2 regions of the Marinomonas sp. GJ51-14 genome follow, and region 2 is predicted to be linked to the other one. Evidence: predicted binding sites of a transcription regulator. Region 2 holds the regulator's gene; the other holds the start of a gene.

Region 1 (15,806 bases), 370 kb from region 2:
CGACGTTTTAAGCAGGCTGACGGTTCAACAACACGACGATTTGGTGGAACGGGTCTTGGTTTAGCGATCAGCAAGGAAATGATAGAGGCAATGGAGGGGAGTATCAACTTAATCTCCGTAGAGGGTGAGGGGTCTACTTTTACCTTTAATATTCCGCTTGATCTGGGGGGATTCCGAAAAGGTTGAAGCACTCAATTATGATGCTAGTGTCATTTTAATTTATCAAAACAACACGGGACGGAAGTATTTAGAAGATTTATTGGCTTCATTAAACGTCAAATACGATTCTTATGAGAGTCTCAATGATGCTTTATCAGAGAGTCTATGGAGTGGTCATTGTGTTTTGTTGGATTCACAAGCTCTAAGGCATGCTGACTCTTCTGATATTTTTAAGTTGAAAGCGCTCTGTAAAGAAAAAGAACTGTCTCAAGTATTTCTGCATGAGCATTCAAATATAAATTTTAATCTAGAGGGGTATGATGCATCTCTAATTAAGCCTATATTTAGTAAATCATTAGTGGATGTATTGGATAATCTAAACCCCTTATATTTAGGAGCTCCTAGTATGGTGCTAAAGGAAGTTGAAATGACGGCTGAGGGCCGACCTGTATTTAAGGCAAAAGTGCTGTTAGCAGAAGATAATTTAACGAATCAAATTGTGGCTCGTGGGTTGTTGAGCTTATACGGAGTAGAAGTTGTTGTTGCCGAGAATGGCCAAAAGGCCGTTGAACAAGCCATGTCTACTAAGTTCGACTTGATTTTCATGGATTGTCAGATGCCTATTATGGACGGTTATGAAGCCACCAGAAAAATTCGACAATTAATAGAAGGCCAAACAGCACAAGATGTTCCTATTGTTGCGTTAAGCGCTAATGCAATGACAGGCGATGAGGATGAATGTTTCTCTGCTGGTATGAATGATCATATTGCAAAACCTGTGTCACAAGATAAGCTAGTTGCCATTTTAATGAAATGGCTCTCTTAATATGGTTGTTGGATAGAAAGGAGTTCTTTTACCATGTTTGAACAAGAAGTATTTAATGGCGCAGATTATGAGACCCGTCTTGCTCGTAACCATGATTTGATGGTTCTGGTTGCTGGTGAGTTTATTATGGAAGCGACAGAATTGTATGAATGCCTACAAGTGCATTTGGCGTCTCATGACTGGGTTAACCTTGCGATTGTTGCACATCGATTGAAAGGCGCTAGTTTGGAAGTATCTGGTTATCGCTTTTGTCAGCTTATTACGGAAGTTGAAGCGCTAGTGAAAGTGCATGATTTTGATAGATTAACTGCACGCCTTACCTCTCTTACTGTTGAATTTGATAAGTTAGTGATTGCTCTTAATCAAGAGGTATTAGCTTAAAACGATTGCTTTTATTTCGCTTTATTTTTCTATTAGGCTAAAGCCTTTAGTGGCTTTTTTTGATTTTTTTCCTGTCTTATTTTCTCTTTTGAGTTGCCACAAGTTCATTCGTTTTTTTACATCGTTTTTCATTTCTGAGCGTGATTCTTCTCCTTTCGTTTCATATTTGTATTATTTTTAATAAAAAACTTTCATTTGAAAATAATTGTATTTCAAATGAAACCTAACTATCATCAAATTGAAACATTTGCTGTTTATAGTCGTTCTTTCTTTTCTAATAAAAACTCATTGTGAGGAACACAGAAATGCATAAATTTAAGTTAGCGTCAGTTGTTGTTGGTATGTCTCTTGCGAGCTCAGCGTTCGCAGCGACAGAAGTTGAATGGTGGCACGCAATGGGTGGGGCCAATGGCGAAAAAGTAAATGAAATCGCTCAAAGCTTTAATGATTCCCAAGATGCTTATGTTGTAAAGCCTGTTTATAAAGGGAATTACACTGAAACCATGACATCGGCAATTGCGGCATTCCGAGCGAAACAACAACCTGCTATTGTTCAAGTATTCGAAGTGGGTACGGCGAGTATGATGGCAGCGAAAGGCGCTATCTATCCAGTACACCAATTAATGCGTGAATCTGGTCAGCCTTTCGATGAAAGTACTTATCTAAGTGCTGTCACAGGTTACTACACAAGTAGTGAAGGCAAAATGCTTTCTATGCCATTTAACAGTTCAACACCAGTCTTGTACTACAACAAAGATTTGTTCAAAAAAGCAGGTATTACTCAAGCCCCTAAAACGTGGCAAGAAGTAGAAACGACTGCGAAAAAATTACAACAATCAGGTGTGTCTTGTGGTTTTACAACAGCTTGGCAATCTTGGGTTCATCTAGAAAACCTTAGCTCTCGTCACAACGTACCATTCGCGTCTTTGGATAACGGCTTTGGCGGTTTGAAAACAGAATTAACTTTCAATGGTCCACTGCAAGTTGCTCATGTTAAGAAAATGGGTGAATGGCAAAAAAATGGCATATTTAGTTATTCTGGCCGTACAAACGATGGTGCCGCTAAATTCTATAGTGAAGAGTGTGCCATGTTTACTGAATCGTCTGCTGGTTATGCAGGCATCAAACGTAATGCTAAGTTTGATTTTGGTGTGACTGAGCTTCCTTATTGGGAGGGTAAAGTTAAACAGCCTTCTAATACCATTATTGGTGGCGCGTCTTTATGGGTTCTTCAAGGTCATTCAAAAGAAGAATACAAAGGAGTGGCTTCTTTTCTAAGTTTCTTATCTCGAGCTTCTGTTCAAGCTGATTGGCACCAATTTTCAGGCTACTTGCCAATTACCAAAGCGGCTTATAGCTTAACGAAAGGTGAAGGTTTCTATGCTGCCAATCCTGGTACAGAAACGGGTGTTACTCAGATGACAACAGGTACACCAACAGCAAATACGAAAGGGTTACGTTTAGGTAACTTTGTTCAAATTCGTGGCGTAATTGATGAAGAGCTTGAGTCTGTATGGAGTGGTAAGGTTGACGCTCAAACAGCTCTTGATACTGCGGTTAAACGTGGTAATGCACTTCTTCGTAAGTTTGAAAGAGCAAACGACTAAATAAAACGGTCGCCCTTATGTTTGTACATAAGGGCGATTTTTTTAGGTGTTCTTTCGTTTTTTTGTTTGGATATTTCTATGACGGTTACCTTCCCCCAAAAAGGCCTTCCTTGGTTATTGCTCTTGCCTCAGCTATTGGTGACGGCGATTTTTTTCCTTTGGCCTGCAGAGCAAGCATTAGAGCAAGCGTTTTATCAAGAAGACGCATTTGGTTTAAGCCGAGAGTTTATTGGTTTTGAAAATTTTATCGATTTGTTTACTGATCCTCTATATTACCAATCGATGCTAACCACATTGCTTTTCAGTTTTTCTGTTGCCATTTTAGGTATGTCTGTCGCGTTATTATTGGCTGTCATGGCAGATCGAGTTATTCGCGGAAAGTTAGCGTATCAAACCTTGTTGATTTGGCCTTACGCTGTTGCGCCTGCGTTGGCTGGTGTGCTTTGGTGGATTTTATTTGATCCAAGTATGGGGCCGATTGCCCTGTGGCTAGAGTCATCAGGTGTGGAGTGGAATCATTACCTTAATGGTAATCAAGCCATGATACTGGTGGTGATTGCTTCTACGTGGAAGCAGATTAGTTATAACTTTTTATTCTTTCTTGCTGGCTTGCAAGCTGTACCTCGTTCACTGATTGAAGCGGCTTCGATTGATGGAGCTAGCCCATTTAAACGCTTCTGGACGATCGTATTTCCACTTTTGTCACCGACGACTTTCTTTTTACTCGTGGTGAATTTAGTTTATGCCTTCTTTGAAACCTTCGGTGTAATTGATGCAACCACGAAGGGTGGTCCAGGCCAGAGTACAAATACTTTAGTTTATAAGGTATTTGAAGATGGTTTTGTCGGTTTAGATCTTGGTGGCTCTGCGGCTCAGTCTGTTGTGCTGATGGGTATTGTTGGTCTTATGACAGTTATTCAGTTCCGTTTCATTGAGCGCAAGGTGCAGTACTCATGATAGAAAATCGCCCTTGGTTAACTTTTGTTAGCCACGCAACTTTATTATTAGGCATCGCTTTAGTGGCGTTGCCAGTGTGGATGGCGCTTGTTGCTTCAACTCATCCGGCGTCTGCTTTTGGTGTTGGTCACATTCCATTGTGGTTTGGTGATGCCGGTGTGGATACGTGGAAAACTGTGTTACTTGAGAAAGCTGGTAACGGTATTGATACGCCCGTATTTTTCATGATGTTGAACTCTTTGGTGATGGCATTGGGGATTACGTTCGGAAAAATCGCCATTTCATTGTTGTCTGCTTATGCGATTGTGTTCTTCCGCTTTCCTTTTCGGAATCTGTGTTTTTGGATCATCTTCATGACACTGATGCTACCTGTTGAGGTTCGTATCGTGCCGACTTATGAGGTGGTGGCAAATCTTAACTTGTTAAACAGTTATACCGGTTTGACTCTGCCTTTGATTGCCAGTGCAACAGCAACTTTTTTGTTTCGTCAGTGCTTCTTGAGCATTCCAGGAGAGTTGGTAGAGGCGGCACGAATTGATGGCGCTGGGCCGTTTCGTTTTTTCTTTGATATTTTGTTGCCGTTATCGCGTACAAATATCGCAGCGCTGTTTGTGATCTTGTTTATTTATGGTTGGAATCAATATTTATGGCCTTTGTTGATTACCACGGATGATGCTTATTACACCCTAGTTATGAGTATTAAACGAATGTTATCTGTTACAGATGGTGATATTGCGTGGAACCAAATTATGGCGACCACCTTACTTGCTATGTTGCCGCCTGTTGCCGTTGTTATTGGTATGCAGAAGTTATTTGTCAAAGGTTTAGTGGATTCGGAGAAGTAGTGATGACGGATGTTATTTTAGAAAAAATAGGTAAAACATACCCCAATGGTTATCACGCAATTCCAAGTGTGGATCTATCTATTGAAGAAGGTGAGTTTATTGTTTTGGTTGGTCCATCAGGCTGCGGTAAATCAACGTTATTGCGCATGGTAGCAGGACTCGAAAGTATTTCGGATGGCGAGCTACGTATTCGTGGCGAACGTATGAATGAAAAAGAGCCTGCTGAGCGAGATATCGCGATGGTATTTCAAAACTACGCTTTGTACCCGCATATGACGGTTTACAACAACATGGCGTATGGTTTGAAGAACCGCAAAGTATCGAAAGAGATTATCGAGCAAAAAGTCACTGATGTAGCCGAAATGTTAGGACTCACCGACTTGTTACAACGCAAACCAGGTCAATTGTCTGGCGGTCAACGTCAGCGTGTGGCGATGGGGCGTGCCATGGTACGTGATCCAAAAGTCTTCTTGTTTGATGAACCCTTGTCTAACCTTGATGCCAAATTACGCGTTCAGATGCGTGTGGAAATACGACAGCTGCAACGTAAATTAGGTACGACAACTTTGTACGTTACCCATGATCAGGTCGAAGCCATGACCTTGGCGGACCGTTTGGTTGTGTTGAATAAAGGTAATGCGGAACAAATCGGCACGCCAATGGATTTGTACAATAAACCGGCAACGCCTTTTGTCGCGTCTTTTATTGGTTCCCCTTCGATGAATCTTCTTCCAGCGAATTTGGTTGAACAAGGTGTTAAAATTTCAGATTCATTAACCTTGCCATTGCCTCATGACCACCGTGGTGGCGTAGTGTGGGGAATTCGTCCAGAACATTTAGAAGTGACAGATGGGCAAAATGCTGATTTCGCTTTGCGTATTCAAGCGGTAGAATCTCTAGGCGCTGAGACCCTGATACATGGTGTATTAGAGGAAGAGTCTAAAAAAGGCATTCCTATGGTTGTTCGTTTGTCTGGACCGCACTTGCCTGAGCTAAATAGTCTCATATGGTTAAAGGCACCAGTCAAACACTGGCATTTATTTGACGAAATAACTCAACAAAGGCTGTGAGAGCAAGATGCAAAAAGACCATGTTTTAGATGGGAATGTTTCAGGTGAAAAGGTTACTAGTGAAAAAGTGTTGAATACAAAAGTAATGGGACACCGAGGCGCAGCCTTGTTAGCACCTGAGAATACCTTGTCGTCGATTCGTGCTGCGGCCGATGCGGGTGCAACTTGGGTGGAAATTGATGTGTATTTGATTGCTGAAGGTGCCCTCGTTATTTTTCATGATGATACACTGGAGCGATGTACAAATGGTCAAGGTGTGACTCGTGATGCAAAGCTAAGCTATGTTATTGGGTTGGATGCAGGCACGAAATTTTCAGCTGATTTTGCTGGTGAAAAAGTACCAACACTCTTAGAAGCATTAGAGTGTATTCAGTCTCTAGGTCTTGGTTTAAACCTTGAAATCAAACACGACAGTACCGATGTTGAAACCATTGTTCCAGCTGTTATGGAAATGTTGAAAACTCACTGGATAGATAATGACAAGCTAATGATTTCCAGCTTTAACCACGGGGCTTTGCTGATGAGCTATGAGATCGACAGTGATCGTCATTTGGCTCAGTTGTATGAAGATATTCCAGCCAATTGGTTGGAAGAGCTTGAAAGTATTAAGGCTTACAGTTTGAACTGCGATTATTCTCGATTAACGCAAGTTCAAGCTCAAGCTGTGAAGACAGCGGGCTATAAACTACTTTGTTATACCGCGAATGATCCGCAAGCTGTGGAATCTCATTGGGCTTGGGGTATGGATGCTGTTATTACTGATGATCCAACAAAATTTGCGTTTTTATTAGCACCTTAATGAATAGAGATAAGGCACCTTTGTGGGCTTAAATGAACGGCAAAACCAGATATTGAACTGGGTGCAGCAAGAAGATGCTTTATTAGTAGAAGAGATGGTGGCACGTTTTAACGTGTCATCACAAACCATTCGTAAAGACATCAATCAATTGGCTGAACGTCACCTTGTACGACGAACCCATGGTGGAATTTCGCCTGTATCGAGTACTGAAAACTTATCTTTTGATAATCGACAGTTTTTAAACAGTGATGCAAAGGAAGCGATTGCTGCGCACGTTGCCGAGTTGATTCCTGATGGTGCGTCAGTCTTTTTAGGTATTGGAACCACAGTGGAATATGTTGCCAAGGCGCTAGTTTCTCATCAGCGTTTGCAAGTATTCACTAATAATCTCACTGTGGCTGGTATCTTAGGGAATTATCCAGATATTAGAGTACGTGTTTTGGCTGGCAAGTTGCGACACCGTCATCATGATTTGGTTGGCGAAGAAACCTTATCTGGTTTGAGGCAATACTATTTTGACTATGGCGTATTGGGCTGTGGTGGCATAGATGAAATGCAGGGAATATTGGATTTTGATCCAGAAGAAGCCGCTGTGAGTCGAGTTATTGTTGAACAAAGTCGTCACAGCCTTTTGGTTGTAGATCAACACAAATGGGGGCGCAAGGCTATGGCACGGGTTCATCCTTTTGCTGCTATTGATTGGTTCTTTAGTGATCTACTGACTCCAGCGCAAGCTCATTTACTCACCTCTCAAGGTGTCAAAATTCAACTTTGTTCATAGGATGAATATGTCCATTCATGATCTTTCTCAGCTAGTCAGTGATGACTGTAAAGGTTTACGTTTTATCTTAACGGATTTCGACGATACCCTAACTTGGCAAGGACAATTGCCTGTGGAAACATTACGGGCGTTGACTGTATTAAAAGAAAAGGGAGTTAAAGTTATTCCCGTCACAGGTGGTTGTGCTGGGTGGTCTGACATGATTGCTAGAGCGTTGCCCGTTGATGGTGTGATTACAGAAGGTGGTGCCTGCTTTATTGGAAAAACCTTAGACCAGCACCTTACTTATGAATTTTGGCGTGAAGAATCAATTATGCGAGCTGAACAAGCTCGTTTATTGAGTGAAGTGAATAAGGTGTTAGTGCAATTCCCTCGATTGAAACTCGCCAGAGATCAATCTTATCGGTTAACTGATGTGGCGATTGACTATGCGCAAGATGTAAAGCCTGCTGCAGTTGAGGAAAAGAATGCATGTTTGTCTAAGCTTGCTGCTTTAGGTTTAAATGTGAAAGCTAGCTCAATACACATCAATGTTTGCTCCGAAGGGTATGATAAATTTTCAATGGCTCAGCGAGTCTTAAGTCAAGTCTATGGTTTAAGTGAGTTGGAGCAACGAGAGCAAGTCTTGTACGTTGGTGATGCACCTAACGATGAAAGTATGTTTGCACGTTTTCCTCTGAGTGTGGGGGTAGCGAACATAGCGGAACACTTGTCGATTATGACACACCGTCCGCGCTACCAAACTTCTCAACCGGGAGGTTTAGGCTTTGCGGAACTGGCTGACTATATTTTGGCTAGGCGTTCTTTCTAGAGCCTAGCTATAGAGTTTATAACTCTTTTTTATGTGCGTTTTTTTGGTAAAAAGGACGCTATTCCCACAGCAATACCACCTAGCAATAAGCCGACTAATAAACTGATTCCAGTGTTAATTAAACTGCCTAGAATTGGGTAGTTAGCTATCTCACCTGAAATGGCTAGTTCTGCAGCATGATGTAAAGCAGGTAAACCATGAACGAAGATTCCACCGCCAACCAAAAACATAGCAATGGTTCCGACAATCGAAAGTAAACGTATGAGCATCGGGGCGCTTTTTAGAATGCCAAACCCGATGGTTTGGATGGATTTTTTACTGGATTGATGTAAATGCAAACCAATATCATCAAGACGGACGATCATCCCAACTAATAGATAAACACCCACAGTAACAATAAAGGCAATTAGGCTGACCACAATGGCTTGAGTTAGCAAATCGAGACCTGCAACAGTGCCGAGGGCGATGACAATAATTTCGGCAGAGAGTACAAAGTCAGTTCGAATGGCACCGCGTATTTTGTTTTTTTCTAGTGCTAGCATTTCTGTGTCTGATTTCGCTTCTTTCACTATTTTTGTGAGAGCATGCTTGTCGCCTTTGTCTTTTTGAAAACTATGTAGAACTTTTTCTACTCCTTCAAAACATAAATACAAGCCGCCAGCCATTAATAAGGGTTGAATTAACCAAGGAATAAAAGCGCTGATGGCAAGGGCTAAAGGCACAAGAATGAGTTTGTTTAGAAAGGAACCTTTGGCGACCGCCCAAACAACAGGGAGTTCTCTATCTGCTTTTACTCCGGAAACTTGTTCAGCATTGAGTGCAAGATCATCACCAAGTACCCCTGCAGTTTTCTTTGCAGCAACTTTTGAGAAAACAGCAATATCATCCAATAACACAGTAATGTCATCTAATAATGCTAATAAACCTGTCATTGCCATAATGTTTCTCTTTAGTGAATTAAAGGAAAAGCTGAAATTAAGAGTGTTATTTTTTGCGTAGTCTGATTTTCATTTTAGCATTGTGTATCATTAGAAGATAACATCAAGTCGATTCGTTTTGGTGCATGTAAGTGTTTCATTCTTTGGTTTTATTTGTCCGTCACTTTTAATAATGAGGTTTTTATGGCCGGTTCTCTGCGTATTTTTCGTCGCATGATGATGCCAGATCTTGTTCGTGTGCATCGTTATCAAAGTTTGCCAGAACAAGGTCCAAAAGTGTTGTTTTTTAGTGGCGGCTCAGCGCTAAATAAAATCAGCCGAGTGTTTAAAGAATACACGCATCATTCTATTCATTTGGTAACGCCTTTTGATTCTGGTGGTAGTTCTGCACGTTTACGTGCTGAATTTGATATTCCAGCAGTGGGAGATCTACGTAGCCGTTTAATGGCATTAGCAGATGAGACTGTTATGGGGCAGCCAGCAGTGTATGCCCTATTTACTCATCGTCTAAGTCAACATGAAACCTCGGCTGAGTTGAAAGCACAATTGCAGCATCTTGTATTAGGTGAACATCCACTCATTGAAAGCATTCCTAACCCGATGAAGGCGTTAATTCAATCTCATCTCGCTGTCACTCAGCAGCGTATCAATGATGATTTTGATTTACGAGGCGCAAGTATTGGGAATCTGATTATTGCTGGTGGCTATTTGAATAATCAGCAGCAATTGGACCCTATTGTCTTTTTGTTCTCTCGATTAGTGAAAACCTTGGGGGATGTGAAAACCACATTGGATGCTAGTTTGCATTTAGGTGTTGAACTAGACAATGGCGACATCGTTTTAGGGCAACATAATATTACTGGTAAAGAAACAACTGTATTACCTAGTCCAATCAAGCGTATGTGGCTTAATAGCGGATTACGTAGAACGCAATTAACTAACCAACATATTGCAGATGACCGTAAAGATGCGATAGAGTGCGCGGATTTGATTTGTTATCCGCCAGGTAGTTTTTATAGCAGTCTTCTCGCTAACCTAATGCCAGAAGGGGTTGGTCGTGCAATTTGCAATAATTCAAACCCTAAAGTGTATCTGCCTAATTTAGGGATTGATCCTGAACAGCAGGGTTTATCTTTAATGGAAAGAATACGAAGGTTGGTAGCTGCCGTCGAAGTAGATAAAGAAGGTCAAGAGGCCTATTCTGCATTGGATTTTTTACTGCTTGATAGTAGTTACGATTACGGTGAAGTGGATGTTAAGCAATTAAAAGAATTGAATATTGAAGTCATTAGAACGCCATTAATCACTTCAAAATTAAATAAATACGATGAGCGGTTAGTAACAAAAGCACTATTATCTTTTACCTAATTTAAGCGAGGAAAAGTGATAACTGAAAAATATTTGCTATGTTTTAAGTAACACAGATACAAAAGTGGTACGTGAAATAACATTTATACGTTATTAGGAGCAATAGCTAAAGTGGCATAGTAGGAAGCTAGGCCACTACAACAAGAAAAGGGAGTAGTATGAGTAAACGGGTACTTATTTGTGATGATTCGGCAATTGCCAGAAAGCAATTAGCACGAGTATTGCCGACAGACTGGGATGTTGATGTCGAGTACGCTGAAAATGGTCAAGAAGCCTTAGATTTAATATCGACATCTGTTTTTGATGTGTTGTTTTTAGATCTGAATATGCCAATTAAAGACGGCTATGAGACGCTTGAGGCTTTGCAGTCTTTTGCTCAATCCCCCGCTGTTATTGTTGTGTCTGGTGATGTACAACCCAAAGCGATTGAACGTGTTAAAAACATGGGCGCGATGGCATTTCATAAAAAACCTGCGTTAGCTAAAGATCTTCGTGATTTACTCATTTCATTAGGTTTGTTTGTTGCTGGAAGCACTGGTAATTCAATAGTGATTCCTCAAAGCTCAGCCGCAGAACAATTTACTCTTAACGAATGCCTGCAAGAAATATCAAACATCGCAATGGGGCGTGCAGCCAGTGTCCTTGCTGAAATGTTAAATGTGTTTGTTAAATTGCCAGTGCCCACGGTAAATATTCTAGAAGTTAGCGAGTTACAAATGGCGCTTGATTACAGCGTGAAAGCAGATAGCTGTTCAGCTGTATCGCAAGGGTTTGTTGGGTCCGGTATCGCATTTGAAGCCTTATTAATCTTTAGTGATTCGAGTTTTCCTGATATGGCAAAACTTCTTGGAGTTACTGAGAGAATCACTAGAGAGTTAGAAACCGAACTTTTAATGGATGTTTCCTCTATTTTAGTTGGCCCTTTTATGGCCGCTATTGGCAAACAGCTCAATATCGATTTTAGTCACAGTCACCCAGCTTTGTTGGGACAGCATGTCAAGATTGCTGACTTAATTAATGTTAAAAAAGCGACATGGCGACGTACGCTCGCTGTTGAAATTGTCTATGAAGTGGAAAATTATCAGATTAGCTGTGACTTGATGCTGCTGTTCACAGAAGATTCTGTGCCAACACTTGAGAACTTGTTGTCGTTTTTAGTGGAGGATGAATAATGAATAATGGCGAAGGATTAGCGGATTTTCATTGGATGTTCGATATGCTTCATCATATCGATGTAGGTCTAGTGGTATTAAATTCGAAGTACGAAGTTCAACTGTGGAATAGTTTTATGGAAAACCACAGTGGTGTTAGTTCATCAATTGCGAAACAGCAGTCCTTGTTAACCTTATTTCCCAGTTTAGATACAAGCTGGCTACGTCAAAAATTCGATAATGTATTTGGATTAAAAACGCCTATTTTTGTTTCTTGGGAACAACGTGCGTATTTATTTCCATTTAAAAGCTATCGTCCGATTACTGGTATTGCTAATAAGATGTATCAGAATGTAGCGATACGCCCAATATCAAGCCCTGATGGTTCTATTAAGCATATTTGTTTGGTGGTTTATGATGTAACGGACATTGCGACTAACAAATTGGCATTATCTGCTGCTAACCAAAAATTACAACGTTTGAGCAAGGCTTTATCTAAATAGGCTTGTGAAGCCTTCCATCTCCTTTTATTAAAAAGTTGGATGGAAGGCAGATAGCGTTTTTTTGTCGATGTCTTTTAGGCTGGGTTATATTTTAACTCAGATATAGATTCTTCAACTCGTCTTGTTGTCTGTCACCTAACAAGCACTGGCCTTGTGGGTCAATTAGAACGCGTCCGCTCATTGCTTCTCGTCCAAGTAACATTCGATAACCCATACTGTCTCTGTTTGTGAGAGTGACCTCAATTTCCCATGATTTGTCGCCAAGGGAAAGAGGGACGCGAATCACTGGGCGCTGTTCTTTATCTCCGCTTGAGCTTTTGATGACTCGCTGGTCAATAAGAGGTGCTTCACAATGAACTGTGATTTTCTTGTTCTTTTGCAGAGGATGTACCTCAAATCGTACCCACTGTTCACCATTATGAGAGAACTTTTGGATATTGACTGCGTGCATTGAAGAAGTTTTTGCGCCAGAATCAACCCGTGCTTTGATTGCTGGAATCTTGATGGAGGTGAATGTACACCATTCGTCGCTACCGATAACCATTTTTGGCTCGTTTAGTTGATCCATAGAAAAAGTGCACCTTTACTTTTGAAAAAGAAAACAGAAAACGTTAAAAGTTGTTTTTTTAGATTTACACGATAAATGCAATTGCTATGCTTTATAGCCTAAAAGGGCGATCAGGTTAAGTTTTTATTGATTCATAACAGTGTTATTTGCGTTGTTGAATTGTCAGTATAAGCAGAAACTATTGTAATCATTCTGTCGAAAGTTACTATGTGCCCCCAATAAATGTTTATGGAGTTGTAGATGAATGGCCAACTGATGAAAGCGTTGGAAGAGCTGGGAGGCGAAATACGCCCAGCAAGCTTTAAAAAATGCGATGAGATTATCATCGATCAACCGGGCTTTAGCGCTGTTATTGCGCTTTGGGGCGGGCATTTAGCGAGCTTTATTCCTGCTGGTCAAGAGGACCTTTTGTTTCAATCAGACCATCAAGGTGGAGAAGGGCGTTTTGAACGTCGTCACTTTGGTATTCCCGTGTGTTGGCCTTGGTTTAGCGCCCATGCAAAGCATGATGATTATCCAACACATGGTCTTGCTCGTTATTTTCGTTGGGAACTTATCGAAGCGGGTCGTTTTAAAAATGGTGATGTAAAGGTTGTGATTCGTTTAGCCTCTGAAGATCATCCATTAATAGAAGAAATGTGGCCTTTGGCCTTTGAGCTACGACAGGTTTTCCGTTTTTCTAGTAAGGGCTTTAGAGTCAACTTCTCTGCCGCTAACTTGTCTGATCAGCCAATGCCAATTAGTGAAGCACTTCATACTTATTTTAATGTTTCAGATAATTTATTAACGGAAGTTCATGGGCTGGATCAGGTGGTCTATGTTGATAAATTAGATAAGAGTAGCCGTCATATACAAAAAGGCGCTATAGCACCCTGTGATAGCCTTGATCGCGTGTATTTATCTGCACCTGAGAAATGTGAAATACAAGACGCAGGCTTACAAAGAAAAATAGTGATTAGTACCGAAGGCAGTGAAAGTACTGTTGTATGGAATCCAGGGGCAGAGCTAGCGAAAAAACGCCCAGATATGGAAGATGATGAATATCGTCAGTTTGTCTGTGTTGAAGCGGCCAATGTGATGAGTGACTCTTATGAAATTGCACCAGGTGGAATTCATCAGCTTAAACTCAAGGTAAGACACAAACCGCTCTACGAAGACGAACGTTAACATTTAAGCGTTTAATTCGCCTTTATAAAAAAGCCCGCAGGTAATCTGAAGAGATCCAGCGGGCTTTTTTTGATAAGAAGTTATTGGCTTAAATAAGTAACCAATTTTTAATCAATGTTGTATTCCATAATCAGTGGTGCATGATCTGAAAAGCGTTGGCCTTTATAAATGGAGCCACCTTGGATTAGGTTTTTAATGCCTGGAGTAGCGATTTGGTAATCTAAGCGACCACCTTCATCCAGTTTCCATGCGCGCTCGTAATCAGGCCACCAAGTATATTGTTTGTCTTGTTTGTTTACTTGACGGAAAGCGTCGATATATTCCATTTCATTGAATATTTCGTTTATCCATTTACGCTCTTCTGGTAAAAAACCAGAGTTGCGCTGATTAACAAACCAGCTACTCACATCAATTGGTGAGCGGGCTACATTGCCAGTACCGCAAAATATGAATTCACGACGCTTGCGACGCGTTTTTATCAAATGGTTTTTAAATCCTTCCATAAAGCGATACTTATGTTCTTGTAAGGCTTCTTCATGGTTAGATCCGTGCGGTGTTAAGAATGCACCAATGCTGACTTTATCGAAATCCGCTTGAATAAAGCGACCTTCAAAGTCACATTCAGGAAACCCCATACCAGTCATGATTGCTTTAGGCATGCTTTTACAATAAATCGCAACGCCCGCTTGCTCTGGGTTTTCCATTGAATCAAAGAAGTATGTATTGTATCCAGGCGGAAAAAACACACTATCATTTAGTGAGCGTTCATCTGCCTGTATATCCTGTAGACATACAACATCTGGGTCCTGACGAACCATCCATTCAAAAAAGCCGCGATCGGCTGCTTGTCTTATACCGTTTACATTAAGGCTGATGACCTTCATTTATGGTCCCTACAATTCCTAGCCGTGTGTTATATTAGCGCCTATACAATGTTGGCATGGCTTCGCTCGTTCTTGGCGGCGCTTTGTTGTGTACTTTTTATCTTTCTGGAGTTGGCATGAAACCTTACCAAAGAGACTTTATTGAATTCGCTATTGAACAGAATGTACTGCGCTTTGGCGAATTTACTCTTAAATCAGGCCGTGTAAGCCCTTACTTTTTTAATGCAGGCCTTTTTAGTTCTGGGCAAGCATTAGCTAAGTTAGGTCGCTTTTACGCGGCCTCATTAATGGAAGCAAATGTTCCATTTGATGTTCTATTCGGTCCCGCCTACAAAGGGATCCCATTAGCAACAACAACTGCTGTTGCGCTTTATGATCACCATAATGTAGATACACCATACGTTTTCAATCGTAAAGAAGCAAAAGCGCATGGTGAAGGCGGTTCACTTGTCGGTGCACCATTAGCAGGCAACGTCATGATTATTGATGATGTTATTACTGCTGGCACAGCCATTCGCGAGGTAATGACAATTATCCAAGAGGCTAACGCCGCTCCCGCAGGTGTACTTATTGCCTTAGATCGTCAAGAACGGGGCCAAGGCAAATTGTCGGCAATACAAGAAGTCGAACGTGACTTCGGTATGCCTGTTATTAGCATAGTGTCTCTAAATGACATTATGACCTACTTAGCAGAACAGGATTCTCCTGAGTTTGCTAAGTATCTTGATGCTGTAACAGCCTACCGTACCGAATACGGCATCTAGTGACTGAATGTTAAGGTTTTCGGCTTTGCCGTCAACCTTAACGATTTAGCATCAAATTTTGTGCCAAAACATTCCATTGTTCGTTCCAAATGTCCATTGGCTTCACTTTGAACTCACTGCGAACATAGTGGCGTATTTTTCCTTCGATTACTGCGATCAGAATATTTGCACAGGGCGCAACACCCATCGCAGGACGTAAACCTTGTTTTAGATCTGCTTCACGAAGT
Region 2 (15,806 bases):
TACTCGCCAAGTATTGAATGAGAAGTTGAGCGATAGCACAGCGCGTATGATTAGCTTTTCTCCTCGTGCAAACGGCTTGCTATTGGAAGATAGTAAAGGTTTGCATTTTTTCTACGTTGATAACGAACATCCAGAAGTGTCTTGGTCTTCATTGTGGGGACAAGTTTGGTATGAAGGGTATCAAGAGTCGACCTATACTTGGCAGTCTTCTGCTGCGAATAATGACTTCGAGCCTAAATATAGCTTGATGCCTTTGGCGTTTGGAACTTTAAAAGCCGCGTTTTACGCCATGTTGATGGCGGTACCATTGGCGATTTGTGGTGCAATTTACACTGCGTATTTCATGGCGCCTGCGTTACGACGTAAAATTAAACCTGTTATTGAATTAATGGAAGCCTTGCCAACGGTTATCTTAGGTTTCTTGGCAGGTTTGTTCTTTGCCCCTTTCTTAGAAGAGAACTTAGCAGCAACCTTTAGCATCTTGGTTGTCTTGCCAGTTGGTATTCTTCTTTTTGCTTACCTTTGGTCACGTCTTCCGCAAAATATTCGTTGGTTAGTGCCTGACGGTTGGCAGCCATTGTTGCTTATTCCGGTTATCGTCTTCCTTGCTTGGTTTTGTTTGGCATTGAGTCCGATTATTGAGTTGAGCTTTTTTGGTGGCAATATCCGTGGCTTTATCACCAATGATTTGGGCATCACGTTTGACCAACGTAACGCACTGGTGGTTGGTTTTGCTATGGGCTTTGCGGTTATTCCGACTATCTTCTCGATTACCGAGGATGCGATCTTCAGCGTGCCAAAGGCGTTAACGCAAGGCTCTTTAGCGTTAGGAGCGACGTACTGGCAAACTATGACTCGTGTGGTATTGCCAACGGCGAGTCCAGGTATTTTCTCTGCGATCATGATTGGTATGGGGCGAGCAGTAGGTGAAACCATGATTGTCTTAATGGCTACGGGTAATACACCGATTATGGACTTCAATATATTCGAAGGCATGCGTACCTTAGCGGCTAATTTAGCAGTGGAAGTACCTGAATCTGAAGTAGGAAGTTCACATTATCGAATTTTATTCTTGGCAGCGTTTGTGCTCTTCATTTTCACTTTCATAGTGAATACGATCGCTGAAACCGTGCGTCAGCACCTACGCAAAAAATACGGATCGCTATAATGAGTAATCAGATGAAAATGCAAAAAAAGACCGTATCTGAATGGGTTAAATCAGGTGATCCATGGGTGTGGCTAAATGCTGGCGCCGTGGCAATTTCTGTTATCATGGTTATTGGTTTGCTGTTACTGATCGCCGTCCGTGGTTTGGGCCATTTTTGGCCAGCGGATGTGGTGGAAGCAAATTACGCATTGCCAGGTCAATCTGCATACAACATTGTGGCAGAGCGAGTTGAAAGCGTTGAAGTACCAGCGACTCAATTACGTGAAGCTGGCATAGCGATTCCAGATAATCATCTACTGATGCAGCGTACGTTAATGAAAACCGGTAACCGTGATGTTTATGGTGCGGATTTTCGTTGGGTTATTGATGAATACCTTACGGGTACGAAACGACCAGAAATGCTGTTCACGGCAGAGCGTCGTGAATGGGGTAACTTGTATGGTTACTTAAAAGCTGTTAAAGAAAACGGTCAAATAGTATCTCAGACAGAAGACCTAACGCCAACGGATTCCGCCTTGGCGACTTGGGCAAAGTTTGAAGCCAGTATTGAACGAGCTGCGGGCATTTTTGACGAAATTCATGACATTGAGAAAGCTGATATTGGAAAGATTAACTACGCACTGGAACGCATTCGCCTCAAGCAACGTCGTCTTGAATTAGAAGACAAATTAACGCCAGCAGCACAAGCGGATTTAGCTGCGGAACGTGTTCAATACGATGAAGAATATAAGCAACTGCAACAGAGTTTGATTGACCTCTACGCTAAAATTAACCGTGATACTTTCATAGTGCAGGTTATGGATGGCAGTGAGCACGAAGTTCAGGTCGCTAAGATTGTTCACGCATATCGTGCGAATTCGATGGGTATTGTTCAGAAAATGGGATTTTACTTCACGAAATTGTGGGAATTCTTATCTGACGAACCCCGTGAAGCCAATACAGAAGGTGGTGTGTTCCCCGCTATTTTCGGTACTGTGATGATGGTGTTGTTGATGACTGTCTTGGTGACGCCTTTTGGTGTGGTCGCGGCGGTTTATCTACGTGAATACGCATCACAGGGTTGGGTGACGCGCATCATTCGTATCGCAGTAAACAACTTAGCAGGTGTACCATCGATTGTTTATGGTGTGTTTGGTTTGGGTTTCTTTATCTACTTCTTGGGATCTGGTATTGATCAGGCATTTTTCCCAGAAGCATTGCCATCGCCTACGTTCGGTACTGGTGGTTTGATGTGGGCATCTATTACGCTTGCCTTGCTGACGGTTCCGGTTGTTATTGTGGCGACAGAAGAAGGTTTGTCACGGATTCCTCGAAACGTTCGTGAAGGTAGCTTGGCGTTGGGTGCAACAAAAGCTGAAACCTTATGGCGTGTTGTTTTACCGATGGCAAGCCCGGCGATTATGACGGGAGTGATTCTTGCGGTCGCCCGGGCTGCAGGTGAAGTCGCACCTCTGATGCTGGTTGGTGTGGTAAAACTTGCTCCATCATTGCCTTTGGATGGTAATTATCCTTTCATCCATTTAGATCAGAAATTCATGCACTTAGGTTTCCATATCTATGATGTTGGCTTCCAGAGTCCAAATGTAGAAGCGGCACGACCTCTTGTGTACGCAACCGCCTTATTGCTTGTGATAGTGATTGCTTTATTGAATCTATCTGCTGTCACTATTCGAAATCACCTACGTGAAAAATACAAATCGCTGGAAATGTAAGCGGCTAGGAAGAGATTATTATGAGCGACGCAAAAACACATTCTATTGATATTTCTGCAATGCAGCGCGGCCAAGAGGCGTTACGTATTGAAGATGAAAAAGTTTGCCTTTCAGTAAACGACTTGCACCTTTATTACGGTGAAAAAGAAGCCTTGAAGGGAATAAATATGGTTATTCCTGAGAAAAAAGTGACTGCATTTATCGGGCCTTCTGGTTGTGGTAAATCAACCTTGCTACGTTGTTTTAATCGTATGAATGATTTGGTTGATAGTTGCCGTATTACTGGTGAGATCAATCTTCATGACGAAAATATTTACGCGAAAGGAACTGATGTGGCTGAGCTACGTCGCCGTGTTGGTATGGTATTTCAGAAGCCCAACCCATTTCCAAAAAGTATTTATGAAAACGTGGCTTACGGCCTTCGTATTCAAGGTATTAACAAAAAGCGCGTGCTTGATGAAACGGTTGAGTGGGCGTTACGTTCAGCGGCACTGTGGGACGAAGTAAAAGATCGTCTGCATGAAAGTGCGCTTGGCATGTCTGGTGGTCAGCAGCAGCGATTGGTTATTGCTCGTACTGTCGCAGTTAAGCCTGAAGTCTTGCTATTGGATGAACCTGCATCTGCGTTGGATCCTATTTCAACGCTTAAAATTGAAGAATTGATTCACGAGCTGAAGAAAGATTTTACTATCGCTATTGTGACGCACAACATGCAGCAAGCGGCACGTGTATCGGATTACACCGCGTTCATGTACATAGGTGATTTGATTGAGTTCGGTGATACAAATACCTTGTTCACGAACCCAAGCAAACAACAAACTGAAGACTACATCACAGGCCGCTACGGCTAAGGCGGAGGACGCATTATGAAAGAATTAACAACGGATCATATTTCTCAGCAGTTTAATAACGAGCTGGAGATGCTACGCCAACACTTTCTAACCATGGGTGGTGTGGTTGAAACGCAAGTACAAGACGCGGTGCAGGCCTTGCTAGACAGCAATGGTTCTTTGGCTGAAGAAGTCAAAGACAAAGACGCAACCGTAAATCAACTAGATGGTCTTATTGACGAAGAATGTACGCGTATTTTGGCGAAACGCCAGCCTGCCGCTTCTGATCTTCGAATGATTTTATCTATCAGTAAAGCTGTTAGTGAGCTTGAACGTATTGGTGATGAAGCGAAAAAAATCGCCAGTCTTACGTTGAATTTGATTCATGAAGGTGAATCACCACGTGGTTACGTTGAGATAAATCGCATTGGGCAAATGGTTTCACGCATGATTCATGATGCGCTAGATGCTTATGCTCGATTAGATATCGATGCGGCGATTAAAGTGGCGAAGCAAGATCGAGAAGTGGATCGTGAATACGAAGCGGCTTTGCGCTCTTTAGTGACTTATATGATGGAAGATCCACGTAGCATTTCAAGCGTGATTAATGTGATTTGGGTGCTGCGTTCACTTGAGCGTATTGGTGATCATGCCCGTCATACGTGTCAACATTTGATCTTTATGGTAAAAGGCGTCGACGTTCGTCATGTCCATGTGAACGATCTTGCTGGTGAAGTAAAAGATATATAAAAACGCTTAAATATGAGTGTTCTGAAGTGACTCCATAAAATTGGCCGCTTTGTCATCGAACAAAGAGGCCAATTTTGTTTTTAAGCTATTTTACTTTCCTCTTTTATAGACTTTGCTATCATCGTTTTTTTGTTTGATCCGGTGTGATGCATCATGTTTACGATAGAAATTGACCCTACAGCCTCTCTTGAAGACAGCTACCAAGAATTGAATGCTCAACTGGCCGCTTTGTTAAGTGGAGAGCGTGACTTCATTTGCAATGCTGCTCAGTTTTCCGCTTTTATTATGCAGACGATTCCGGATTTGAATTGGTCTGGTTTTTACTTCGCTCGTAATGAAGAATTAGTACTTGGGCCTTATATGGGAAAAGTCGCCTGTACGCGCATTCCCTTTGATCGAGGAGTATGTGGTGAAGCGGCTAAAACACAACAAACTCAACGTATCAAAGATGTTCATACTTTTGCGGGTCACATTGCATGCGATGCCGATTCTGCGTCAGAGTTGGTTATGCCTGTTATGTCTGAAGGTAAACTAATAGGTGTGTTTGATATTGATAGCCCAAAAATCGGACGATTTTCTAAAGCGGATCAAGAAGGCTTAGAAGCGTTTGTCGAGACCTTTATTAAGGCTACTGACTTTACCTGGTCGCTTTGATCCTACTTTAAGAAGTAGGTTTCAAGGGCTGCTAATGATTCTGAATGAATAGTAGATAAGCTATCTAAAATGTCTTGTATTCCATTGTCACTTTGTTGTGAGGCGGATTGCTCGATTTTCTCACATTGCTGTGCAAAAGCTCGCATTGCCATGTTCAAGCTCGATGACTTAAGTGAATGGCTTATTTCTTGAAGTGTTTGATAATCTTCTTCGTCCCAAGCTGATTTTAATTTCGCAATTTTTTGCGTACTGTCTTCCACATATTGTAGTCGAATGTCGTTAATCGTGTCTTTGCCGAGTAGGTCAATCAATGCGTTTATCTGACTTTTTTCAATCATACTCGTTTATCTTCGATGTTATGGGTGGTATTAAACAGTTTAGAGAGAATAAGTTCTAGCTGATTTTGCAGCAAAGGAAAATACAATGGAATAGTTGGGTAATCCGCATTGTTTATGGCTTGAGGGTGGTAGCTTAAAATAGGTACTTTCTTCATTGTCCATTGAATAATGGTTTCATTATCATCGTATTCAAACTGACTGGCGTTTCCTAAAATCACAAGATCATAATGGAGATCATCTTGAAAGTGGCCATCTTTCGAGGTGATTGTATCAATATTAAATAAGCCGAGCTGAAGGCCAATAATAGCTGCAAGGTGAGTATCCATTTCGATTAACAAGGCTTGCCTTTTGACTTCCTTTTGAAGCTTAGAGTGTCTCAATGGAGCTTTTTTATTTGGGACATAGAAAGGAATATCTATCCAAAATTCACTGCCTTGTTGCGGTGTGGATGAAAAATACATTTCCCCTTTCATTAAATACACTAACTTATGGCATAAGGTTAAGCTCAAGCCAACCATATTAGGGATTGGCTCTTTTTGTTTCATGGGTAAAGACGGATTTATTCTTAAGTGTTGCTGCAATTTTTTGGGCATGCCAATACCAGTGTCTCGAACCGCAATTTGCAATACTCTGGCTTCTTGTGTGCCGGTTGGCAGTGTGGTTAATGGTGCTGGTAGGGCAGATGATCTGACCTGCAGACTGATGCTTCCAGACGGTGTATATGTAATGGCATTCTGTAATAGTGCAATGACTATTTCTTTTACCCGTAGGAAGTCGACGCTAATATATTCCGGTAGGGTCGGGTCAATATAAACAACACACTTTAAGTCTTTTCTCGATAATTGAGGAGTGACTACTGCCAAAGTACTTTCAATAGAATCTTGGAGGTTTTCTATTGTAGGTGTTAGCGTCATTTTATGTGTGTCAATTAAAGTTAAATCGGATAGCATTTCCATAGTTTGAAGCAGCTGCTGTCCTGACTCTTCAATGTGCTTTGATAAATCTTGTGATGACTCAACGGTTTGTTTGGTTTTTAGGGTATTGGCGATACTGAGAATAGCGTTAACAGGAGAGCGTATTTCTTGGCTAATAAAACCTACCAAATTAGCTTTTTCTTGATACATTGCCTGTATGTTTGATTGAAGCTTCTTATTGGATTTAACTATTTTCTTAAGCTCAGATAAACCTTTTATTGTGGTAAAACAAAAAATAGATAAACATCCCAAAAGAATGACAGATAGGAATTGGATATAGTTTAAATTCTTTTGTAATTCATGATGTTGATTGGTTATAAACTCATTACTGCCTTTATTCACTAAGAAGATGAATTCATTAATCTGTCCTTCAATTTTCTTAATTCTGTCAATAAAGTCAGGGAGATAGGAAGGATCACCTGCTTCGATTTTCGACAAATTGAAGCTCAATAACTCCAATTCGCCGTTAATGATATTGAGTAATCTTATTGTACGGCCGCCTTCAAAATTTCGAATCAATAAGCCAACATCGCTTTCTCTTAGTAAGTCGATTCGACTCATTAATAAGTCGTATTCAAAAAAAGCGCCACCATTAAGAGGGTAGTCACTGTTGTCTAATGCTACGAGGTAGTTTTGAAAGCGATAGGCTTGAATTTGTAACTGTAAAGCATTCCATAAGGCACTTTCGAAAACTCGGCGACTGTGATTCTTTGCACTGTCACTTGTATGAGTGATGATGCCAAACACAGCGATAGAAACTGATATGATGATCAAGATTAAAATATAAAGCGTCCATTGCTTTAGTTTCAGTAACCATAGTTTTCCTTTGAATAAACGCACAGTATTACTCCGTTAAACTGATGAACTTAATTTTGGCTACCTGCCAAATAGAGCGCCCATAATATATTTCGGATTTTAACTCTTCTAATTCATCAAAGGGGTAAATTACCATGATAGGACCGAGACTTCTTATTTCCATTTTTTGCCCGTCTTGAAGGAATGCAAAAATGGCTCCATTATCTACGAAGTCGCTCAAAGGTATTTCTGTCATATAGTCATTGAGTGCGAAAACCTGTAATCGTTCACTCTTGCTATCTAGAAGCTTGGCTAAGTCTGCCGCTGAGAAACCTTGATATGTATGAGAGCCGCGGGTCCAAGGATTATGTGTTGTGACAGAATATTGGGGTAAGGATTGCAACATTGTCAGGTCAAATTTGGCGTCTTGATCTGAATTCGTAGCACTGATGGCACCTGATACAGTAAGAATAATGTTACCTTCAGGCTTATCTAATGCGTAAGAAAAAGAAGAAGTAAAACCAATCCATAGTAATACTAACACTGTTGTTAAACGCATAACCTACTCTCTCCATAGTTACATTAAGACGTTTCTTAATGAGGTAGAATCTTATTACTTTGACCCTATAAAATAACATTATTCCCAATACGCAAATAGACTGATTGAATGATATTTAAAGGATTCATTTGGGGTCAATAATTGTTTCAGTGGAATAAGATATTACAAATGGGATTGTGGAGGCCTGAAAGTCTCCGTGATATCCTGTATTTTTACCTATGAAAGGCTGTATTTACTTTGATCACACAACCCTTTAAAGCGGCTGGTGCTTTTTTAAGAGCCATGCCTTTGGTGCTTTCGAAAGAATTAAGACTGTTTATATTGGTTCCATTATTAGCCAATTTTCTCCTAATGGGCTTAATTTACATGGTGGCTTTTAGTTATTTTCAGAGTCTACTCGACTCTGCTATGGGTTATGTACCGGAATGGGTTGCTTTTCTAAATTGGCTGTTTTATCTGATTTTTGGCGCCATTATTAGCGTACTTTTATTTTACAGTTTTTCAGTTGGCATCAACATATTGGCTGCACCATTTATGGCGTTTTTGGCGGAAAAAGTAGAAGAAAAACAAACGGGTAAGACGTTTGATGAAGAATTAACGACAAAAGTTATTTTAGTTATTGTTGGAAGGTCTTTACAAAGAGAGTTGCAAAAGATTCTTTATTTTTTACCACGTTTTATCTTGCTGCTTTTATTGTCTTTTATACCAATAGTGAACGTTATTGCTCCTGTTTTGTTATTATTGTTTTCATGTTGGATGCTATCTATTCAATATATGGATTATGCATTTGATAATAATAAAGTGAAATTTCATGATATGAGAATGGCGTTACGTACTAAACCTTTGTTATGTTGGACATTTGGTGGAATTGTCATGGTTGGGTTAACCATACCTTTCTTTAATTTATTCGTTATGCCTATTGCTGTTGTTGCGGCGACTTTATTATGGGTGTCGGTTTTTAGATCACAACATGGGGATTTTTCAGCCCTGTTAGATCGCACTAATGGAATATAGTGATGTCATTAAAAATTTTAGTGGTTGATGATGCGTCTTTTACGCGAGACTTGATTCGACGAACATTGCGAAAGCAATTTCCTGCTGTTGAAATTGAAGATGCAGTAAATGGACGTAAAGCACAGATATTAATGACCAAAACACAGTTCGATATGGTGCTGTGTGATTGGGAAATGCCAGAGATGACTGGCGTCGAGCTATTACAATGGTGTCGAGAGCAGCCTAAGTATAAAAAAGAAGACATCCCCTTTGTCATGATTACCAGTCGTGGAGATAAAGACCATGTCATCGAGGCTGTTAAGTCTGGGGTGACCGACTATCTTGGCAAACCATTTTCTAGTGAACAGTTGATTAATAAAGTTTTCTCAGCTGCAAAGAAACATAATATGGACCGGCAATTGGCGGCGCAAAAACCGCGTAGTAACTCATCTGCTAGCGGAGTCAGCTCCGCATCTTTGGATGTACTAATGGGTTCTACTGGGTCATCGAAACCTGTACAAGCAACTAAATTTAACAACCCTACTATTACTGTGAAAGACGTAAAAGTACCAACAATTGTGCGTTTTGAAGGCAAACAGTTCCGCTGTATGGTGATTCAGTTTAGTAAACAATCTGCGACTATGTTGATTAAGAGTGATGATGTTGTGCCACAAGTACTAGGACAATCTGTGCTAGATTTGGAATTTGATGGTATTGTAAATCGCTTGAATTATTACGTTCAGGCGGTAGCAACGACTGAGAAGAAACACGACTCGACATTTTTGACTGTAACATTAAGCTTAATTGACCAAGATAAGGAAAAAGAAGACTTTATTGGTCAACTTTTTGATAGCTTATAATCTTGTTTTATAGTGTTGAAGAAAATGATTTTTTAAAAAGGGAAGCAAGTATATTTGGCTTCCCTTTTTTATTTATAGAGTTGGCTCGTTATCACTGGTGGATGATACAGCTGGAATACTGTCTGTTCTGGTTCGGTTTGCTGGAAAGTAGCAAGAGAAGGTACTGCCTTTTCCTGGTTGGCTGCGGATTTGTAGTTTTGCATCATGATGTAATAGAACATGTTTTACTATGGCTAATCCAAGGCCTGTCCCACCTGTTTTTGATCCTCTACCTTTATCTACTCTAAAGAAGCGCTCAGTGAGTCGTGGTATATACCTTGGGTCTATACCGAGCCCTGCATCTTTGACTGATAACACACCGCTTAAATCATTGGATTCCCACTTTACATCGATGCTACCGCCATCCGGTGAGTATTTGATGGCATTAACAATAAGATTAGAAAATGCGCTGTAGAGCTCCTTGTAAGAACCATAAATGCGAGCTTCTTCTGGAATGTCCACAGAAAGACAATGTTGATCATCTAATATTGGTATTGTCACTTTCTGGATAGAGGTAACGATGTCAGAGACTTTGTGCCATTGGTTCTCTTCCCGTTTGTCATCACTTTCTAATCGAGATAAAAGTAAAAGGTCTTCAATAAGTTGTTCCATGCGCTCAGATTGTTCGGACATATTTACTATGCCTTTCTGCATGCTTTTAGGCAGGCTATCTTTGAACATTTCTAAGGTTTCTAAATAACCTTTGATGACTGTTAAGGGCGTTTTTAATTCATGGGAAGCGTTAGCGACAAAATCTTTTCGCATTTGTTCTAACAGGTGTAAACGAGTAACGTCACGTACAAAAACAAGATGGTCATTTTTGTCATACAGAGTGGTTTGTATTTCTAAATATACGCCGTCTTTGGCTGGTGATTTGATAATTAAAGGCTCGCCAAAGCGCTTTTGAGTGAAGTATCTAAAAATTCTGGACTGCGAACAATGTTAGTAATGGCTTGACCACGATCAACCGGGCGCATCAGCCCAAGAAAATGAGCCGCAGAATTATTCCACCATTCTAAATTGCCTTGGTTATCAGCCATGATTACGCCTTCTTTCAAGGCTGTGGTAGAGCTTTCTACTCGGGTGAGGGCTTGGCGCATTCGTCGCTTGGATTTACGTTGTTTCTTCTGTAAGCGATATACAGCATCAAAAACTTCCCCCCAAATACCGCTGCTTTCTGGTGGAGCAGCACGGCCAGAGTGACGTAGCCAATTATGAAATTGGTATAGTTGATACAGTTGCCAGTATAAAGACCCAAGGACATAAAGCAGTAAAACACCCAGCAATTGTCCAATGACAATACCGATTACAATGCAGGCTGCTAAACCTAAAAGCCAACTAAGGATGGCGTTTCGCCAAATACTTTTCATGCGGACCTTTTTGCTGAAAATCGGTAGCCTGTTCCTCGTACCGTTTGTATTAAGGAATCGTGTGAGCTGCCAATTGCTTTACGTAAGCGACGAATGTGAACATCCACGGTTCGTTCTTCCACATAAACGTTCCCACCCCATACTTGATCTAATAACTGAGCTCTTGAATAAGCTCGTTCTTGGTGAGTCATCAGGAACTTCAGTAGTCGATACTCGGTTGGCCCCATATCTAAAGGGCGGCTGCCGATGGTGACTCGCTGACTGATTGGGTCGAGAACTAAACCTTCGACTTCAATTGGTTCATCAACACCTTGAGGTGTCGCTCGACGTAATACCGCTTTGAGTCTCGCGACTAATTCGCGTGGCGAAAAAGGTTTGGTGATGTAATCGTCCGCGCCGACTTCCAATCCTTGTATTTTGTTGTCTTCTTCACTTTTCGCAGTCAACATAATTACAGGGATTTCAGCGGTTGTATTGTCTTTTTTCAAGCGACGAGTTAACTCAATGCCACTACCACCAGGCATCATCCAGTCGACAAGAATAAGATCAGGTCTATGATCCACGATAATTTCGTGGCCTTGTTGAATGTTTTCTGCTTCCAAATACTCATAACCAGCCATTTCAAGAGCGATGGCAATCATTTCACGTATGGAAGATTCGTCGTCAATAATTAATACTTTTTTACCGGTCACAGGATTTATCCTCATCTCAGGAACGGTCTATTAAAACGGCTATATATGACAGTTTGGTTAAAATGTCATAACTTTGCCATATATATTACATAAAATAACTTGTCGCTAAGCCTATGAATACGCAATAACCGATACGATTATTATCTAGAAAAGAACGGAAACAAGCGTCTCGGTCACGATATTTAGCTTGTTTAAACTGATGATAAAAAAGTCCGATACAGATAATTAATGAAGCAAAGTAAGGCCAATTTAATTCTGCAAGCAACCCTACCCAAGTCAAAAGAGATAGGGTTAATCCCTGTAAGCAAATAATCACGAATAAGTCTTGCTCACCGAATAAAATGGCGGTCGATTTAATGCCTATTTTTAAATCATCAGGGCGATCTGTGATCGCGTAATAAGTGTCATAGGCAATCGTCCAGAAGCAATTTGCGACAAATAACATCCATAGTATGGGATCACTTAAGTCGCCTCCTTGAGCGCTGTAAGCCATTGGAATGGCCCAAGAGAAAGCCAAACCAAGAAAAAGTTGTGGTAAATGAGTATATCGCTTCATGAATGGATAAAGTGCTGCAAGGCCCAATCCGACAAAAGACAATAAAATGGTTCTCATATCCGTGAAGAGGACTAATACAAAACTGAGCACACAAAGACCTGCGAAAAGAATTAAAGCTTCTTTTTCTGAAACACGACCTGATGGTAAAGGGCGGTTCTTTGTACGTTCTACACTGCCATCTACTTTTCTATCTGCGTAATCATTAATGACACAGCCAGCTGAACGCATACTGAATACACCTAATATAAAGATGATAATTAAATGCCATTCAGGCATGCCTCCTGAAGCAAGCCATAGAGCCCATAATGTTGGCCACATTAGAAGAAATGAGCCAATAGGGCGATTAAATCGTGTAAGTTCTAAATAATTTTGAAGTTTTTTCATAATAATCCAAACGGTGATTTTAAATGGTTTATTTCGTCAAAAAACACTTCATTGACCAATATGCCTGGGCCAAATTGATGGAAAACAGAGCGTCTTGCCCACAGACCTGTTTGTTGATTCGGAAACAGGTGTTTTGGTAACTGTGTTACTTCAATACTGCTTCTAATAAGTGCTCTATGTTGGAATAAATAGCCACCTAATGGTTTATTTTTCAGGTGCTTCACTTGTCGCCAATGACCTCGTAATGCTTTTGCAGGGATAATGGAGCGCCCATAAATAACGCTAACACCATCAACCTTTAGTAAAACAGTACGAATTCTTGCTGCTTCACGAGGGCGTAACTTTAGACGACTTCTTTCTCGTGCTGTTGGTGTCCCCCAAGCGTCTTCTATGACTTCGACGGTCAATGAGCCAAGTTCTTGTAGTTTTGCGGTTAGAGACACATCAGAGGTTAACCAAGGCCATAAGTTTTTAGGCACTCTTGTTTTATTTATTCGATGTGCCGGCATCCAGCTATAGTCGAATTGTTGTGTAGCAGATTGATTTATTAACGTCATGATTAATTAGTTATTCATCTTGTTAATTAAATCGACCATTTTGTGTATTTCGGCCGACTTCTTATAAATATGGGTACGACACGCTTCTGCTTCTTCCCGAGTTAAACCAACTTCTAATAATACGGATGGCTCAATATCTCCGTCATCACGTAGTTGAGTAGATATATAGAGTAGCTTCGCTAAGGTATCGTGTTCACCATAGTAGTGTGGTTTTTTACTGTAGCGGATTGCTGTCCAAATGTTATCTGGCAAGCTCCAATAACGTAACAACCATGAACCTAACTGTTCTTTTGTAAAACGCAATGTTTGCATTTCAATGATTTCGGAAGGCAAATGAGCATTCGCTTCTTGATATCGAGATAAAATCGAAAAATGTGGAGGCAAGATAGTACTAATCGCTAAGTAGCCAAAGTTATACAGTAAACCTGCAAGGTAAGCGTGACCAATTTTCGGTCGATTGTTCACAGGCATAGCTTTCACCAAGGCTTCCATAAGAGCAGCGTTTGCAACAGAATCTAGCCAGAAGTCTTCATAATGTCGAGGGCCTTCTTCTGGTGTTTGAAAAGCGTTTCGCATGGAAAGGCCAAGAGCCAAGTTCATTACCATGTCAAAGCCTAATACTCGAATAATTGCATCCTCCACAGACTCAATAGAGCCAGGTGCACCGTAGTAAGCTGAAGAGGCCCAACTAATAACTTGGGCGGCTAAGCTAGGATCTAAGGCGATAACTTGACACAGCTCATCTGTATTTGCGGTTTTATCAGAAGAGAGGCGAATAATTCGATGAGACGATGCTGGCAGTGGCGGTATTTCTAGTGTCTCTTCTAGGCGTTGCTTAAGTCGAATAGACTGAAATTTTCCTAATGCTTGAAGGATCTGTTCTTCATCATTTTCATGGTTTTCGACCGGCGTTAGGATTAAAGATGTTTCGATGGATATACGCTCAAAGCGATTTAATGGGCCTGAAAACATGTCTTGTAATTCATCCACTGAAATTTCGCGATATCTACTGTTGGCTTTTGTTCGAATAGAAAAAGAAGAACCTTCCAAAATGCTTGATTCTAATATTGTAGTAACACTATTTGGTTTAATGAGAGGGTCGCCAGAAGTATTAAAATTAGTAATGGGTTCAAAGCGACGTTTAGTTATGCGAGATACAGCCGAGATGTCCAGCATATTACTCTCGGGAAAAATAACCTGTAAACGACCAGTATGATCAGCTAAATGAACAACTCTTAGTTTTTTGCTGGGTTGGAAGTTAAGTGATTGTTCCATAAAACTCTCTGTTAAAACACATACTAACGATAGATGTAAAAAAGCCCCTAGTAGGGGCTTTTGTCAATATAACAGATTTTAGAACTAAATTACGGATTAGTGATTTAGAATTTGGCTCAAAAACATTTGCGTACGGTCATGTTGAGGGTTGTCGAAGAATGAATGTGGCTCATTTGCTTCAACAATTTCTCCGGCATCCATAAATACAACGCGGTCTGCAACGGTTTTTGCAAAGCCCATTTCATGTGTTACACACACCATGGTCATACCTTCTTCTGCTAATTGAACCATTACGTCCAATACTTCTTTGATCATTTCCGGATCAAGTGCAGAGGTTGGCTCATCAAAAAGCATGATACGAGGTTGCATACATAGGCCGCGAGCAATCGCTACACGTTGTTGCTGACCACCAGAAAGCTGACCTGGGAATTTCAATGCTTGGTTGGCGATTTTTACACGCTCCAAATAATGCATTGCCATTTCTTCCGCTTCTTTCTTAGGCATTTTACGTACCCAGATTGGAGCTAAAGTTAGGTTTTCTAAAATGGTTAGGTGAGGAAATAAGTTGAAGTGCTGGAAAACCATACCCACATCCTTACGGATTGCTTCGATGTTTTTCAAGTTATCGTTCATTTCAATACCATCAACAATGATAGAACCTTTTTGGTGCTCCTCAAGGCGGTTAATGCATCGTGTCATTGTGGACTTACCTGAACCGGAAGGACCACAAACAACAATACGTTCGCCTTTTTTAATGCTGAAATTGATGTTCTTTAATACGTGAAAGTCACCGTACCATTTGTTTACATCGTTAAATTCGATGATTGCTTCTTCACCCGGCGCAAGTTGGGCACGAGCCATATTTGTATCTGACATTATAAATACCTCAAATTCTTAACTAATTTCGCTTGTGCCCAGTTTCTAATTTACGCTCGATTCTCATACTGTAGCGTGACATACCAAAACATGCAGCCCAATAAACAAAACCTGCAAAGGCATAACCTTCAATAGTGGTTCCTAACCAGTCTGCATCATGGGTTGCCGCTTGGATTCGACCAAGTAAATCAAACATACCTACAATGTACACTAGGGTTGTGTCTTTAAATAGACCAATGAAAGTGTTTACGATACCAGGAATAACCAGTTTCAATGCCTGTGGCAAGATGACCAAAATCATCGACTGCCAGTAAGTTAACCCCATAGCATCTGAAGCTTCATATTGACCTTTCGGAATAGCTTGTAAGCCACCACGAATAACTTCGGCCATATAAGCTGCTGAAAATAGAGTGATACCGATCAG

Evidence for each region. The regulator PhoB, encoded in region 2, activates phosphate uptake and scavenging genes when phosphate is short. The targets are predictions, from matches to a motif close to TGTCATANNNNTGTCANA.
Region 1: a site for PhoB is predicted at 1,595-1,612, ahead of ugpB (sn-glycerol-3-phosphate ABC transporter substrate-binding protein UgpB). Genes of this name have one in related genera too.

What each region holds. Positions count from the first base shown of each region.
Region 1 is NZ_CM147879.1:805,953-821,758, reverse strand. Features, by position in the region: gene AC0L3Y_RS04025 (MASE1 domain-containing protein) at 1-186, shown strand, start outside; gene AC0L3Y_RS04020 (response regulator) at 260-985, shown strand; gene AC0L3Y_RS04015 (Hpt domain-containing protein) at 1,019-1,366, shown strand; gene ugpB (sn-glycerol-3-phosphate ABC transporter substrate-binding protein UgpB) at 1,672-2,973, shown strand; gene ugpA (sn-glycerol-3-phosphate ABC transporter permease UgpA) at 3,052-3,930, shown strand; gene ugpE (sn-glycerol-3-phosphate ABC transporter permease UgpE) at 3,927-4,775, shown strand; gene ugpC (sn-glycerol-3-phosphate ABC transporter ATP-binding protein UgpC) at 4,778-5,845, shown strand; gene AC0L3Y_RS03990 (glycerophosphoryl diester phosphodiesterase) at 5,853-6,644, shown strand; gene AC0L3Y_RS03985 (DeoR/GlpR family DNA-binding transcription regulator) at 6,667-7,425, shown strand; gene AC0L3Y_RS03980 (HAD-IIB family hydrolase) at 7,433-8,236, shown strand; gene AC0L3Y_RS03975 (DUF808 domain-containing protein) at 8,266-9,174, opposite strand; gene AC0L3Y_RS03970 (GAK system CofD-like protein) at 9,358-10,542, shown strand; gene AC0L3Y_RS03965 (response regulator) at 10,701-11,714, shown strand; gene AC0L3Y_RS03960 (hypothetical protein) at 11,714-12,196, shown strand; gene AC0L3Y_RS03955 (ATP-dependent zinc protease family protein) at 12,288-12,764, opposite strand; gene AC0L3Y_RS03950 (D-hexose-6-phosphate mutarotase) at 13,005-13,931, shown strand; gene AC0L3Y_RS03945 (exodeoxyribonuclease III) at 14,039-14,815, opposite strand; gene pyrE (orotate phosphoribosyltransferase) at 14,932-15,579, shown strand; gene slmA (nucleoid occlusion factor SlmA) at 15,617-15,806, opposite strand, start outside.
Region 2 is NZ_CM147879.1:1,173,855-1,189,660, forward strand. Features, by position in the region: gene AC0L3Y_RS05750 (ABC transporter permease subunit) at 1-1,168, shown strand, start outside; gene pstA (phosphate ABC transporter permease PstA) at 1,180-2,880, shown strand; gene pstB (phosphate ABC transporter ATP-binding protein PstB) at 2,901-3,731, shown strand; gene phoU (phosphate signaling complex protein PhoU) at 3,747-4,460, shown strand; gene AC0L3Y_RS05770 (GAF domain-containing protein) at 4,614-5,114, shown strand; gene AC0L3Y_RS05775 (Hpt domain-containing protein) at 5,117-5,452, opposite strand; gene AC0L3Y_RS05780 (sensor histidine kinase) at 5,449-7,266, opposite strand; gene AC0L3Y_RS05785 (putative pterin-binding protein) at 7,271-7,780, opposite strand; gene cysZ (sulfate transporter CysZ) at 8,018-8,794, shown strand; gene AC0L3Y_RS05795 (response regulator) at 8,797-9,633, shown strand; gene phoR (phosphate regulon sensor histidine kinase PhoR) at 9,706-10,596, opposite strand; gene AC0L3Y_RS05805 (phosphate regulon sensor protein PhoR) at 10,554-11,042, opposite strand; gene phoB (phosphate regulon transcriptional regulator PhoB) at 11,039-11,734, opposite strand; gene ubiA (4-hydroxybenzoate octaprenyltransferase) at 11,820-12,674, opposite strand; gene AC0L3Y_RS05820 (chorismate--pyruvate lyase family protein) at 12,671-13,231, opposite strand; gene AC0L3Y_RS05825 (HDOD domain-containing protein) at 13,238-14,506, opposite strand; gene AC0L3Y_RS05830 (amino acid ABC transporter ATP-binding protein) at 14,603-15,382, opposite strand; gene AC0L3Y_RS05835 (amino acid ABC transporter permease) at 15,405-15,806, opposite strand, start outside.